One region of the Paenibacillus sp. FSL K6-0276 genome, then DNA from elsewhere that is predicted to be linked to it. Evidence: predicted binding sites of a transcription regulator. Region 1 holds the regulator's gene; the other holds the start of a gene.
What was found. The regulator CtsR, encoded in region 1, represses protease genes until heat stress. The targets are predictions, from matches to a motif close to ATGGTCAATAAAGGTCAAACA.
Positions count from the first base shown of each region.

Region 2: MHH52_RS03650 (endo-alpha-N-acetylgalactosaminidase family protein) is a predicted target of CtsR. The motif match lies at 4,647-4,667, and genes of this name have one in related genera.

Region 1 is NZ_CP150276.1:5,552,672-5,560,346, reverse strand. It holds rRNA gene MHH52_RS26345 (23S ribosomal RNA) at 1-2,442, shown strand, start outside; rRNA gene rrf (5S ribosomal RNA) at 2,572-2,688, shown strand; gene MHH52_RS26335 (GNAT family N-acetyltransferase) at 3,109-4,281, shown strand; gene MHH52_RS26330 (CtsR family transcriptional regulator) at 4,666-5,127, shown strand; gene MHH52_RS26325 (UvrB/UvrC motif-containing protein) at 5,158-5,682, shown strand; gene MHH52_RS26320 (protein arginine kinase) at 5,711-6,775, shown strand; gene clpC (ATP-dependent protease ATP-binding subunit ClpC) at 6,811-7,675, shown strand, end outside.
Region 2 is NZ_CP150276.1:824,890-832,564, reverse strand. It holds gene MHH52_RS03650 (endo-alpha-N-acetylgalactosaminidase family protein) at 1-4,612, opposite strand, end outside; gene MHH52_RS03645 (discoidin domain-containing protein) at 5,171-7,675, opposite strand, start outside.

The DNA.
Region 1 (7,675 bases):
CTGGCGACCGATAGTGAAACAGTACCGTGAGGAAAGGTGAAAAGCACCCCGGAAGGGGAGTGAAATAGAACCTGAAACCGTGTGCTTACAAAAAGTCAGAGCCCTATCTATGGGTGATGGCGTGCCTTTTGTAGAATGAACCGGCGAGTTACGTTTAACATGCAAGGTTAAGTCGAGAAGACGGAGCCGCAGCGAAAGCGAGTCTGAATAGGGCGATTTAGTATGTGGACGTAGACCCGAAACCGTGTGATCTACCCCTGTCCAGGGTGAAGGTGCGGTAACACGCACTGGAGGCCCGAACCCACGCATGTTGAAAAATGCGGGGATGAGGTGGGGGTAGCGGAGAAATTCCAATCGAACTCGGAGATAGCTGGTTCTCCCCGAAATAGCTTTAGGGCTAGCCTCGGTATAAGAGTAGTGGAGGTAGAGCACTGATTGGTTGCGGGGCCCGCAAGGGTTACCAAGATCAGTCAAACTCCGAATGCCATATACTTATTGCCGGGAGTCAGACAGTGAGTGCTAAGATCCATTGTCAAGGGAAACAGCCCAGACCATCAGCTAAGGTCCCCAAGTGTGTGTTAAGTGGGAAAGGATGTGGAGTTGCACAGACAACCAGGATGTTGGCTTAGAAGCAGCCACCATTGAAAGAGTGCGTAATAGCTCACTGGTCGAGTGACTCTGCGCCGAAAATGTAACGGGGCTAAACACACCACCGAAGCTATGGCTAGATACGTATGTATCTGGGGTAGGGGAGCGTTGTATGTGGGTTGAAGGTGTACCGTAAGGAGCGCTGGACAGCATACAAGTGAGAATGCCGGTATGAGTAACGAAAAGATCAGTGAGAATCTGATCCGCCGAAAGCCCAAGGTTTCCTGAGGAAGGCTCGTCCGCTCAGGGTAAGTCGGGACCTAAGGCGAGGCCGAAAGGCGTAGTCGAAGGACAACAGTTTGAAATTACTGTACCACCGTAATCCGCTATGAGCGATGGGGTGACGCAGGAGGGTAGTGACGCGGACTGATGGATATGTCCGTCTAAGCAGTGAGGCTGATGTGTAGGCAAATCCGCACATCGTTAAGGCTGGGCTGTGATGGGGAGCGAAAATTATAGTAGCGAAGGTCATGATCTCACACTGCCAAGAAAAGCCTCTAGCCAGGAGAAGGTGCCCGTACCGCAAACCGACACAGGTAGGCGAGAAGAGAATTCTAAGGCGCGCGGAAGAACTCTCGTTAAGGAACTCGGCAAAATGACCCCGTAACTTCGGGAGAAGGGGTGCCCCGGTAGTGTGAATAGCACGAGGGGGCCGCAGTGAAAAGGCCCAAGCGACTGTTTAGCAAAAACACAGGTCTGTGCGAAGCCGCAAGGCGAAGTATACGGGCTGACGCCTGCCCGGTGCTGGAAGGTTAAGGGGAGTGGTTAGGGGTAACCCGAAGCTATGAACCGAAGCCCCAGTAAACGGCGGCCGTAACTATAACGGTCCTAAGGTAGCGAAATTCCTTGTCAGGTAAATTCTGACCCGCACGAATGGCGTAACGACTTGGGCGCTGTCTCAACGAGAGATCCGGTGAAATTTTAATACCTGTGAAGATGCAGGTTACCCGCGACAAGACGGAAAGACCCCATGGAGCTTTACTGCAGCTTGATATTGAATTTGGGTACGATCTGTACAGGATAGGTGGGAGCCGTAGAAATCGGAGCGCAAGCTTCGGTGGAGGCGCCGTTGGGATACCACCCTGATCGTATCTAGGTTCTAACCTAGTACCCTTACCGGGTACGGGGACCGTGTCAGGCGGGCAGTTTGACTGGGGCGGTCGCCTCCTAAAGAGTAACGGAGGCGTTCCAAGGTTCCCTCAGAATGGTTGGAAATCATTCGAAGAGTGCAAAGGCATAAGGGAGCTTGACTGCGAGACCTACAAGTCGAGCAGGGACGAAAGTCGGACTTAGTGATCCGGTGGTACCGCATGGAAGGGCCATCGCTCAACGGATAAAAGCTACCCTGGGGATAACAGGCTTATCTCCCCCAAGAGTCCACATCGACGGGGAGGTTTGGCACCTCGATGTCGGCTCATCGCATCCTGGGGCTGAAGTAGGTCCCAAGGGTTGGGCTGTTCGCCCATTAAAGCGGTACGCGAGCTGGGTTCAGAACGTCGTGAGACAGTTCGGTCCCTATCTGTCGTGGGCGCAGGAAATTTGAGAGGAGCTGTCCTTAGTACGAGAGGACCGGGATGGACGTACCGCTGGTGCACCAGTTGTTTCGCCAGAAGCATGGCTGGGTAGCTACGTACGGACGGGATAAGCGCTGAAAGCATCTAAGCGTGAAGCCCCCTCAAGATGAGATTTCCCAATTAGTAAGACCCCTTGAAGACGACGAGGTAGATAGGTTGGAGGTGGAAGTGCAGTAATGCATGGAGCTGACCAATACTAATCGGTCGAGGGCTTATCCTATATTTAAAACGCAAATTCAATTCGGATTCAGTTTTCAGGCATCAAGCCTGTAACACGCTAAGAAATTCATTCACACTTCTGGTGATGAACGAAATTTCACGCGGGCAGCGTCTGTTTCACAGACGCATGTTTGGTGGCGATAGCGGAGGGGTTCCACGCGTACCCATCCCGAACACGACCGTTAAGCCCTCCAGCGCCGATGGTACTTGGACCGAAGGGTCCTGGGAGAGTAGGACGCCGCCAAGCAAATTTAGACCACTGTTGAGTAATCGACAGTGGCTTTTTTGCGTTTATTATAATCTGTGGAAAACTTGTGGATAATGTTATTATTTTTCAGAAAAGTTACGCACATGTGGATAGACGAACGAAAGAGAAATAATCCCTAAATAGTGTGGATTAAATACATATTTATGTGGATCTGTCAACAGAAAACCTAAGTAATACACGGGTTGCTGTGGATATAGCCGGGATTATGTGGATAGCGCTATTGATAAGTGGATAACTATTTTAACTTGGATGGGACAAGATTTCAAGACTATTTTTAAAACCGCATAGAGCTGTGGATAACTAAAAATAAAGTTATAAATAATGCAATAGATTAGCGCACAATAGGCGCTCTTGTTATACTTATCCTAAATGTAATTTAATAAAGGATGAGGTGAGTTTGTGGTAATAAGACAACTACGTCCAGAAGAGTTCGATGCCAGCATGAACTTGTCAGAATATGCTTTTCAATACAAGTTACCTAGTGAAAAACGGGAAAGTGCTAAGAAAAGTTTCAAGCCAGAACGGGTATGGGGTGCTTTTGAGGACGGGACATTGGAAGCTAAATTGACGATTATTCCTTTCCAAGTGTACATACAGGGCAGAGTGGTACCTATGGGTGGTATTGCCGGAGTAGCGACATGGCCAGAGAACCGTAGACAAGGACATGTGGCAAATCTACTTTCTCATGCGCTGCATACGATGAATGAGGCGGGTCAAACGCTCTCTTTTCTACACCCGTTCTTGATTCCGTTTTATCGTAAATTTGGCTGGGAGATCTACTGTGAATATAAGAAATACTCTATTCCTGTAGCGAAATTTCCCAAGAAAGTTGAAGTTGAGGGTAAAGTTAAACGGGACATAAAAGATATTGAAGTATTGGATAGTTTATATAATCGATTCGCTGTCAGATATAACGGGACACTAAAGCGAGATTTGGACTGGTGGGAGAACTCTGTTTTGAATGATGAAGGAAAAAGTGCAGTGTTTTACTCCATGAGTGGTGAACCAGAGGGATACGTGCTGTATAAGGTAGAGAACAGAGAACTGGTCATTGATGAATTTGTTTTTTTGAACGAACAAGCTCGGCAGGGGCTGTGGACATTTCTTGCGAACCACGATTCAATGGTGACTGGTGCATCGTTAAAGCTGGTGCCTTCGGACGACATGTTACCCTTCTTTTTGCCAGATCCGCGTATAGGGCAGGAGAATTATCCTTATTTTATGGGGCGCATTGTTAACGCCAAGGCATTCATTGAAAGTTACACCTTTAGAGGACACGGTAGCCAGAAGAAACAGGTTATATATATCGAAGACAAATATGCACCTTGGAATGATGGATTGTGGGAATGGAATATCTCTAATGAGGGATCCGCTACTTTGATACGATTTGAAGGGGAACGGACAGAAGCAGACTTAAGCTGTGACATAGGCACATTGACGGCCTTGATGCTTGGATACAAACGTCCAATTGAAATGGTTCGTTATGGAAGTGTCACAGGCCAGCCAGCGGCACTGGAGTGGTTCGAAGAAATTCTACCTCGAGCAGAGACCGCATTATTTGATTATTTTTAAAAATATAAGAAAGTATAAGTTTCACGCTATACTTTATCTTTATATTTCTCGCTTAAACGCTTATCGTCCTAATAAGGACGCCGAAGGCGTTTATACTTGACAAAAATTAGGCTCTCCCTTCGAAAGATGTTGGGAGAGTTCTTTATTTCCGAATACATTAGCCGAAAAAAGTGAAAAATAAGAGAATCCACTTGGAATTAGTACAGAATATGTTATAATATTAAAAAGTCAAAGAAAGTCAAAGTCAACGCAACATAATGACATTGATCCGATCCTCTGAACGTGTGGATTATCCGCAATGTTTAAGTTCAATTAAAGATTATTGTTTTTATGAATGCAAGCCGCAAGCGATATAATAAAGCTATAAGCACTGGAGGATGAGTGATGCGCAATATCTCTGATATTATTGAACAATATCTGAAGAATATTTTGCATGAAAGTCCCGAAGGTACGGTGGAAATCCAGCGAAATGACCTGGCGGACCAGTTCTCATGCGTACCGTCACAGATCAATTATGTCATCAGTACACGCTTTACTCTGGAAAAAGGTTATGTGGTGGAAAGTAAGCGTGGTGGCGGGGGATATATTCGTATTCAACGTTTTGAATTGCCACCAAACGTGGCACTGCATGCCCATTTAAACCATACAATAGGTGGCGGGATTGATCAGAACGCTGCTGAAGGTTTGATTTATCAGCTGGAGGAAGCTGGTTTTCTTAGTAAGCGTGAAGCGTGTCTTATGCGCGCTGCTGTTTCTCGGGAATGCCTAACGGTTAAGATTCCATACCGGGATGAGATTCGTGCCAAGATTATGAAGGCGATGTTAATCTCTTTGTTAGGCAAATAATTGTCAACCATAAGGGAGGGGCTTTCGCTTATGCAATGCCAGGAATGTGGCGTCAAGCCGGCAACACTCCACTTCACTAAGATCGTGAATGGAGAGAAGACGGAGTTTCATATCTGCGAGAGCTGTGCACGGGAGAAGGGTGAACTGATTCCCGGAACTGCTGGGGGATTCTCCATCCACAGTCTTCTGTCAGGACTGCTTGATCTTGAAGGCGCTGGCAAGGAGAAGTCCGCTGCAACGAAGACTACGCAGAGTCTGCAATGTGAGAATTGTGGGATGACGTACTCCCAGTTTAGTAAATTAGGCCGTTTTGGTTGTAGCTCCTGTTATAAATATTTTAACAGCGCACTGGACCCGCTTTTTAAGCGAGTGCATGGCAATACCTCACATGTAGGTAAGATTCCTAAACGTGCAGGAGCCCAGATTGTGTTTAGACGCCAAATTGATGAACTCAAGCAGGAATTACAGCAAAGTATTGTACAGGAAGAATTCGAGACAGCAGCGGAGCTGCGGGATCAGATTCGCCGACTTGAAAAAGAAATAGTACAAGAGTAAAGTCTTTGATATATAGGGGGGATATGACATGTCAAGTCTCCGATTTACTGAACAAGCGCTTAGTGATTGGATGCGCTCTGGAGGTAGTCACTCCGAGATTGTAATTAGCAGCCGTATGCGTATTGCCCGTAATCTAGAGCATCTTCCGTTCCCTATGATAGCTTCCTTAGAGCAATCGGAAGAGGTATTAGAGCTGCTGGCCCCTGTGTTTCATGAGGAAGTAGCTGCGGATTTCGGATCTTTTCAGCTTCTAAAGCTTGATGAAGTGAATGAACTGGACAAAAAGGTACTGGTCGAGAAGCATCTAATCAGTCCTAATTTAGCTAATGATTCACGTGGCGCGGCTGTATTATTAAATGAAGATGAGTCGGTCAGCATCATGATTAACGAAGAGGACCATCTGCGAATCCAATGTCTGTTTCCTGGTCTTCAAGTTAGAGAAGCATGGGAACGTGCGACAGCGATCGATGATATATTCGAGGCAGCTGTCAATTACGCTTTTGATGATAAAAGAGGATACTTGACCAGTTGTCCCACCAATGTTGGCACTGGGCTTCGTGCATCGGTGATGCTGCATCTACCAGCGCTTGTAATGACTCATCAGATCAATCGCATTCTGTCCGCAGTGAATCAAGTGGGATTGACTGTAAGAGGAATTTACGGTGAGGGTAGCGAAGCAGTAGGGAACATCTTTCAAATTTCAAATCAGATCACCCTCGGTCAAACGGAAAGTGAAATTATAGAGAACCTTCACAGTGTAGTCACCCAGATTATTGAGCATGAGCGAAATGCCCGTGAACGGTTGCTTGTTGATTCCGCACTGAGAATTACGGACCGAGTGAAGCGTTCTTATGGGATCTTGTGTTATGCAGCTCTTATGGAGCTTAAGGAATCTGCACAACGGCTGTCTGATGTGAGACTTGGGGTTGACCTTGGCATTCTGGAAGGCCCTTCGATTTCAGTGCTTAATGAACTTAACGTTAAGACACAGCCAGGATTCCTGCAAAAGATGTTCGGTGATGAGTTGAACGCCACTGAACGAGATATGTATCGGGCGAAACTGCTCCGAGAGACACTGGGAACACAACATTAATATAGATATTTATTATTCATGGAGGTGCAGGAGATATGATGTTTGGAAGATTTACGGAACGCGCACAAAAAGTGCTAGCGCTGGCGCAGGAAGAAGCTGTTCGTTTAGGACACAACAATATTGGCACAGAACATATTTTGCTCGGACTTATTCGTGAAGGAGACGGCATTGCTGCTAAGGCGTTAATTGCTTTGGGTCTGGGTCTTGAGAAAATCCAGGACGAAGTGGAGACACTGATTGGCAGAGGCCAAGAACAGCCTACGAACATTGCTTATACTCCTCGCGCCAAAAAAGTTATTGAGCTGTCGATGGACGAAGCCCGCAAGTTGGGTCATACGTATGTCGGCACTGAGCATATTCTGCTTGGACTTATCCGTGAAGGGGAAGGTGTCGCGGCTCGTGTGCTTAATAACCTCGGCATCAGCTTGAACAAAGCTCGTCAACAGGTGCTACAGCTTCTGGGAAGCAGCGAGGCTGCCTCTAGTCATAGTGGGACTCCGGCTAACGTCAGCACACCGACCCTAGATGGTCTTGCGCGCGATTTGACCGCCTATGCTAAGGAGGGTAATCTAGATCCAGTTATCGGCCGTAGCAAGGAAATTGAACGTGTTATTCAGGTGCTGAGTCGCCGGACTAAGAATAACCCGGTACTGATCGGTGAACCTGGGGTTGGTAAAACAGCTATTGCTGAAGGACTTGCACAAAAGATTATCAATAATGAAATCCCAGAAACGCTGCGCGACAAACGCGTAATGACGCTCGATATGGGCTCTGTAGTGGCTGGTACGAAATATCGCGGTGAGTTTGAAGACCGCCTCAAGAAAATAATGGATGAGATTCGCCAAGCAGGTAATATCGTGCTCTTTATTGATGAGCTGCATACTCTGATTGGGGCAGGTG
Region 2 (7,675 bases), 1.4 Mb from region 1:
TCACCGTTCCGTTCCAGGTTTCTCCATCAGAAGAGACTTCTATTCTGTACTTCATCGTACCTGAAGCGGATTCCCAAGTCATCTTTGAACCCGTAACATCGTACTGTGCTCCCAGATCAACCTTCCACCAGTGTTCAGTGTTTGGATTGCTTACGCTCCAACGAGTCGATATTTGACCATCATTACCCATAGCTGCTGTATTACCTGACTGCTGACTGCTTGCAGTTGCAGGTTTCCTTAATGCAATGTTCGGATCTTCTTTTACTGTAATTTCTGCAACAGCTTTCATGTTAGTACCTTCTATCGTACCATTTACATTAAATTGACCTTCTTTGTTAATCTGTTCATCCGTAATAAGATCCCACGTCACAGCTACAAAACGCTTTGAATTATCACTCATCGTTACTTCGATCATGCTTGGTAAAAGCGGTTTTACGCCAATAAATGTGCTCATTTTTATTTTAGGAATTTCACTAATTGTAGCTTGGCGCTCCGTAACTATAACAATAGCCTGTGCTTTGATATTAGAACCTTCTACTATACCCTCTACTTTGAATGATCCAACATTCTGGTAGCTACCTTCAGCTATTTCACTCCAAGTTACAGGTACATTTGCAACTGTACCAGTTGAGGTTACCATCTTAGCCGTTGCTGGCATCATAGGTGCAGTTCCTACTGTCGTGTAAACCGTCATCACTTTTGCATCTACGATATCTACTGCCCCACTCGCTGTTACGGTTACAGTAGCTGTAATCGCTGCAGCTTCAACGCCATTAATATGTCCTATTACTTCAAATTCTCTTTCTTCAGCATATTCTGAAGGGGTAATGGCTGGCCATTGCACTGGCAAATCCATTTCTGTGCCATTGCTCAGTGTTGCCTTTACAGTTGCAGGCATTTCCGGATGCATACCGACTGCAGTACTAACTGTAACGGTATTTGGTCCAGTTATGGATGGAGCTTCTTGAGCAACTCGCATTTCAGCTACACTCGCCCAACCATTAATTCCTTCTAACGCTGTTAACTTAACATGAGTTATTGGCTTAGGATTATTAATATTTATAGACTTTGTATCTACATTAACCTCCCAATTACCTTCCGCTACCTTCTCAAAGTTCACTCCATCGGCACTTGTATATAACCCATATTTCGTTATCACTCCATTTTTCTGGCTTTGTCTTGGCGTTACATCTACTCTGTTTACACTGTAAACTTTACCTAAATCAAGCGTAATGGATTGTGGTAATTCATCACTTCCATCCCAAGCTGTGTGCCACAATGAACTTGTGTTTCCATCAAGAACATTTTCTGGTGCATCACTTGGTTGATAACCCGTTGCACTTGCAGTGATACCATCTACAGGTATAACTGATAAATCAACAGGTGTAATTTGTGGTGGTTCAATCGTAGCATCCTTTGCTTCTTTAACCACTAGATCATCAAGGATAAAGTCTCCTGCTGAACTCCCAGTAGTATTCCTTGTTCCAATCCAGAAATCTTCTGTGCTTGCTGTAAATTTAACCGTAAACGGTGTAGGAACAGTTACCTGTGGCATTGGTACATTCATCACTTCCTTAGTACCGTTACCAACAACGAAATTAATCTTCTTATCGAACTGACTTTCATATTTGAAAGATACTTCGTAAGTTGTTCCTTTATCAAATCGTAGAGTCTGCGGTAATGTTCTCATGATCAGACCGCTACCTGTTTTATGTGACTTAATGGACCATCCTCCATTTAATACGTCATCAACTTCTTTTCCATTCCAACCTTTCTGGGTGTATGGAGCGTGTGATTCTGATAAGTGAGTACGTGGATCACTTACTCCGTCAGCATCTGCAATGACAAATGGAGTCAACCCTTGGTCCACATGCTCAAAATCTTCTGCTACGACTATCTCTGGAGATTGCGGTACAACTCGCTTGGTAGGTACGCAGCGAACATCGTCAAAGGTTACAATTGCTGTTCCTCCAGCTACCTTCAAGTACAATGTAGCTGTATCCTGTCCTGCTGCAACATCAAACACGACTCTCATTCGTTGCATATTGGTGCTGTGCTTGGAGTCAGCTGAAATGTAGTTTTGCAGCGGTGAACTTTCCGTATAGTTCGTGATGTCTGCTCCGCCAAAATCTTTCACGCCAATCGTCGTTCTACGTTTTGCATTTCCTGCCGTGTTTGGATCAGTTGCATTTGTACTGTTTGGCGTATTTCCTACCTGAACATATATGGAAGCCGAGTAGGTTCCAGGGTTCAATCCTGATAACTCCGTCTCTAATACAGTCTCTTCCGTATTTTCTTTGACGACTAATTCATATTGTCCACGATGGTTACGTTCTACGGTTGCAGCACTGTCTCCACCTTTGATAATCGACCAGTTGTCTAATGTTCCGCTGTTGAAGCTTGGGTCCTTTGCAGGCATCGCAAATCCCCAATTCATATCTTTAGCAGTTACAGACACATCACCTTTGTATACAACGTAAGCCTGTTTTGCTTTAGCATCAATCGTAATTTTGCCATCAACTACGCTTAATTCTTTTGCTTCTTGCTTACCCGTATCAGTTAATGTATATAACTTCACTGTTGATACATCGTTCCAGCTATTTGGAAGCTCCCAAGTCGTTGATCCGCCACCTTCATTGTAGTGGTACAGTTTCTCTTCAACTTTAGCCAATTCACTATCTGTCTTATCAGCATTTGGCGACCACGGCAACAAGTATTTGAGGTTATTGAATTTTACATCATCATAAACATTACCGTCACTTGTTCCTTTTTGAATTCTCACATCTTCTTCAAGAAGCTTTTTAGCATCTTTCGTGAAGGTTCTTTTTCCGTCATTTTTTCTTTCAGCAACGACATTTCCTTCAAATTCGACTCTTCCCACATTGTTGTTTACATCGTACTTCGTCATCGGGAAGCTTTGCAGATATTTCGTTGGCAGATTTGTTTCGAATACAATATCAATCATTTCATCATAATCTACTCTACCCTGCCATCCTTCCGCATCATTTGCCTCCGTACCGCCTAGGATTGGATGGCGAGCGATCCACGTATCTTTCTGGTGATTTCGCACAAATCTAGCGATATCACTGCTATAGCCCTTGATGCTCTTACCGCCGTAATCATAGTCAACTGACCAGTGATTCCAAACGGCATCATCTTCTAATACATTTGGAAACTCCGTCGTAAGCGTCCAGCCAAAAGAATTCACTTCTCTTGCAAATCTTCTTCCGTTAAAGCCCTGCTCATACCATGCATCCGCATAAATAAAATCAAGTGTTGGCGCATCGTCCTTTAACATCTGTAAACGGTTCAGTCTGTTGCCAGAATAAACTTCTCTACGGTATGTTGGGTCATCAAAGTCATAGGATGGATCAAGCCAGTCCCAACCGCCTTTATTGATATTTACTAATTGATCATCAAATGCCTTTGCTTCCGGGTGTGCACCTGTACCACTAATGTGTACACCCATAAAAGCATTATAGTTCTGCGCTTCTCTTACAAGCGTATCCATATCCTTCTGTCCGCCCTGACGTACACCTATATGTCCGCCGTAATCCGGATGTGCGGAGTCATGCCCTTCTGCTTGGTAACCCTTTAATTCCACCCACTGTCCAAGCCCATCAGTTGATAGATATATTTTCTTTGTTTCATCTAAAGTCTTTAAGAATGGGTTGGTTGCCTGGCTGCCAAAGTTCATCGGTATACGGTGAACAACAAGTTCAGACATTCGATCGCTGCCTACAGGATTGTTCATGATATCTCGGAATGCAACAGCTGCATCCTGCCAATCCATTTTAGCATCCGCATTTGCATCCGCTGTGATAACGACCTTACTATGTGGTAAAGGTTCTATTATGTTTTCTGGCATATTATTTCCACGATATACCCATGAAGCACTCCACAAAGCTGTACGGGAGTAATCCGTTTTCTTGGTCGTCTGTTTCACAATCCGGTGATTGTCATTATCTCCATCGGCATTTGTATCACCATATGCATTTGACCATACACCTGCTGCCAGTTGATCATTGTTAATGAACGCGTACATATAGTTTTTTGGTGAACTATCTACCGTAGGAGTACCTGATACATCTTGATACACATCACCTTTTTTATAAACAGCGTTTTCCATTCTGGAACCGGCAAATTTAGCACCCGCTTCTGTACTTCTTACTGATACCAAGCTATGGTTCGGAATTTCAATGGTATGTATTCTTTCTGTACCATTTTCTTCCACCTTTGTCACTTCGAAATCAAGTGAATTTTTCACTACTTTCATTGTTAGCTTAATGACTACATTCAGCTCATCAACAGTTAGCACATAGTAGGCTTTGTCTGCCTCTTCTGTGTACTCTACTTTCGGTACATAGTCTGTTCCGTTAATTCTTACTATGTTTAATGCATCTTCTGAACCATGCAACACCTTGTTATTTAACTCATATTTCACTACTCTTGGAAAATTCTGATCTAATTGAACTGACATTATATTTGATTCAATGATTCCATCATTAGCTGCAGCATCCGCAATTCCTGAAAATGCAGGAATTGTAATACTACTCAGCTGTGCAGAGACTACCACAATGGCTAAGTTTTTAATTACCTTTGACAGTGACATTTTTATCCTCCTTCGGGTTCAATCTATTCCTTGCCAATTGCTCTTAATTGATCTTTTGTGTAATTGCCATCGATCAGCATCACCTCCTTTGAGTCGAACAAACTGAAACCGCTTACAAAATCACCAGTATCATTGCTTGTCATGCTGACTGTGGAAGAGATCGCTTATTTTTTTGAGAATCTGAATATAATGATGAATTCATGGAAGTATTCATAGGAAGGAGCATTCTAATTACAAAATGCTATATATCTGTAGGATTTCAAATACCTTTATCGATATTGTGAAAAGAGAAGAGTCAATCGACTTTATATGTGTTCATCTTACTCTCCAGCCACTGGAAAGTTAATGACGATAATTTGGATTTATTGATAAATTTTACGGAAATCGGACAAATAAGATCTTATTAGATCGTGTACCCTGAGCTCCCCTCTCCGTCGCATTCGAACCTCCTGATTTCATAAAACAATACAAAGAAGATCGCCTACACTCGTGTAGGCGATCTTCTTCGAAGTTAAACCAAATGGCACAACACAAAACTGCAGTAAGCTAAACCATCATTTATTTTTCGTTTAGCATAGCTAGAATCACAGTGACTGCTTCAGCTCTAGTGGTAAAGGCATTCGGATTAAATTTGCCATTCCCATTCCCCTTAATCAATCCTGCTTCTGCTGCTGTTGCCACATAAGGTCTTGCCCATACTGGAATCTGGTCAGCATCATCAAACGTCAGTGTTGCCTTTGGATTTACTTCAAGACCCAGTGCACGAACGGCAATGACTACTAATTCAGATCGTGATATTTCTTTATTCGCACGGAATGTGCCGTCTTCGTATCCCGTAATAAAACCAGATTTAACAAGTGTTTGAATGAATGACTGAGCCCATACTGGTGTTTGCTTCTGATCAGCAAAACTAAACTCCGTATCACCAAGCTCCAATTTCAGCGCTCTAGCTAACATCGTTGCAAACTCACCACGGGTTACCGTACCATTCGGGCGAAAAGTTCCATCTTCATAGCCAGTTACAAAACCAAGTTCAATCGATTTTTCAATGGAAGCCTTAGCCCAATGATCCACTAGATCCGTAAGCTTTACTTTTGGTGGTTCTGGCTTCGTTGGTTTTACTGGATCTTTTGGCTCAGCTGGCTTAGGCGTTGGTGTAGGCATAGGTTTTGGATCTGGTGTTGGCTTTGGATCTGGTGACGGTGTCCAGCCACCACCTGAAGAGCTTGATTCAGTCGTCACCGTTACACTTGGACCATTCACACTCCAGTTCCCTGCTGCATCACCTGCTTCAACTTTAAAGGCATACGTCGTGCCAGACGAAAGGCCACTGACGGTATAGTTCGTGATATCATCTGCTAATGCAGCTAGTTCTCTGCCATTCTTATATACCTTATAGCTTGTTACACTCGTATCATCCGTTGCTGCTGCCCATGAAAGCGTAAGGCTAGTTTTACCAACATTTGAAGTCTTTAATGCTTTATCCGCAGGCCATGTTGGTGCAGTTTTGTCTACTGGTGGTTCTACCCCAGGAATTTTTGCATCATCGAATGTTTTTACTGCTGCTTGAAGTGCTTCGATTGCTGCTGTCACTTCTGCTTGTGTTGTTGCCTTCTCTACAACACCTTGTGCTGCTTCAATCGCTGCTTTTATTGCATCTACTGCTGCTTGCGGATATTGTCCTGGCTGATCGCCAACAACTGCTCTTTCAACTTTTGCTTGTGCTGCTGCAATCACTGCCTTCAGTTCTGTTGTATCCACTTCCGCTGGTTCTACCCCAGGAATTTTTGCATCATCGAATGTTTTTACTGCTGCTTGAAGTGCTTCGATTGCTGCTGTCACTTCTGCTTGTGTTGTTGCCTTCTCTACAACACCTTGTGCTGCTTCAATCGCTGCTTTTATTGCATCTACTGCTGCTTGCGGATATTGTCCTGGCTGATCACCGACGACTCCATGATCAACTTTGACCTGAGCTGTTGTAATCGCTGCTTCGAGCTCTGTTGTATCCACTATAGGTGATTTTACGCCGTAAACTTCAAACTCACGGAAACCTCCCCACAGTTCCGGGTATCCCATGACAGTTACCTTGATATATTGGGCACCCTTAGCCGTCCAGTTATCTGTTCTAACTTGTTCCGTGTTGGTTGTGTTATTCATATGGTCAATCACTGTGATCCAAGTTGCAGCGTCACTTGAAACCTCGATCTTATACATCATGGCCTTACCGGCTTTTTCAAATATTACCTTTGAACCCGTTAAATCATATTTTCCGCCAAGATTCACCTGCCAATAGTGTGGATTCTTATCATCAGACACGCACCAACGAGTTGACTCATCACCATCGTTACCTGCTGATGCTGGACCGCTGTTTTGCTGGCTATCTGAAGTAGCAGGTTTGTTTAATACGACATTGTTTGATTCCGGTATAATTACACTCTTCATACCGCGTACTCTTATCTCATCAATCGAAGCGATTCCTTCTGTAAATGTTACCCTCACATACCTTACTTCATCATTTGAAACTCTGTCCGTTTTAACCTTGCTGGATTCTGTATCCGCGGTTCTGTCAACTGCATGTGTCCATACCTTGTTATCACTTGACACTTCAACCCTGTACTTACTTGCATTTTCTGCAGCCCATTCAAGCTCGATTTCTGTCAGGTCATATTTTTCTTCTAAATCCACAGTCCAAGTCTTCATCGTATCTTCATATACAGCCTTCCATGCAGTAGCTATATTACCATCGTTGGCCTTTGAAGCCTCAGACCATGCTTGTTCACTGCTTGCTACAGCTGTCTTGTTATCAGATACGACTGGTATTGAATCTGCATTTTGATAAATGTTAATTTCAGCAGCGGAACCGTATCCATTTTTACCAGCCAATACTTCAAATCTCAGGTAATGAGCCTGCGTAGATCTAAATGTTACTGTCTTCGGTGTGGAATCGTTTACAAATGTTCCTTTTTGCTTGACCAAGGTGTAGTTTACAGCATCCATGCTTGTGTAGATGTTGTACTTGGTTACAATACCGTTATCTCCACCGGACTGTCTTGGAATATATTT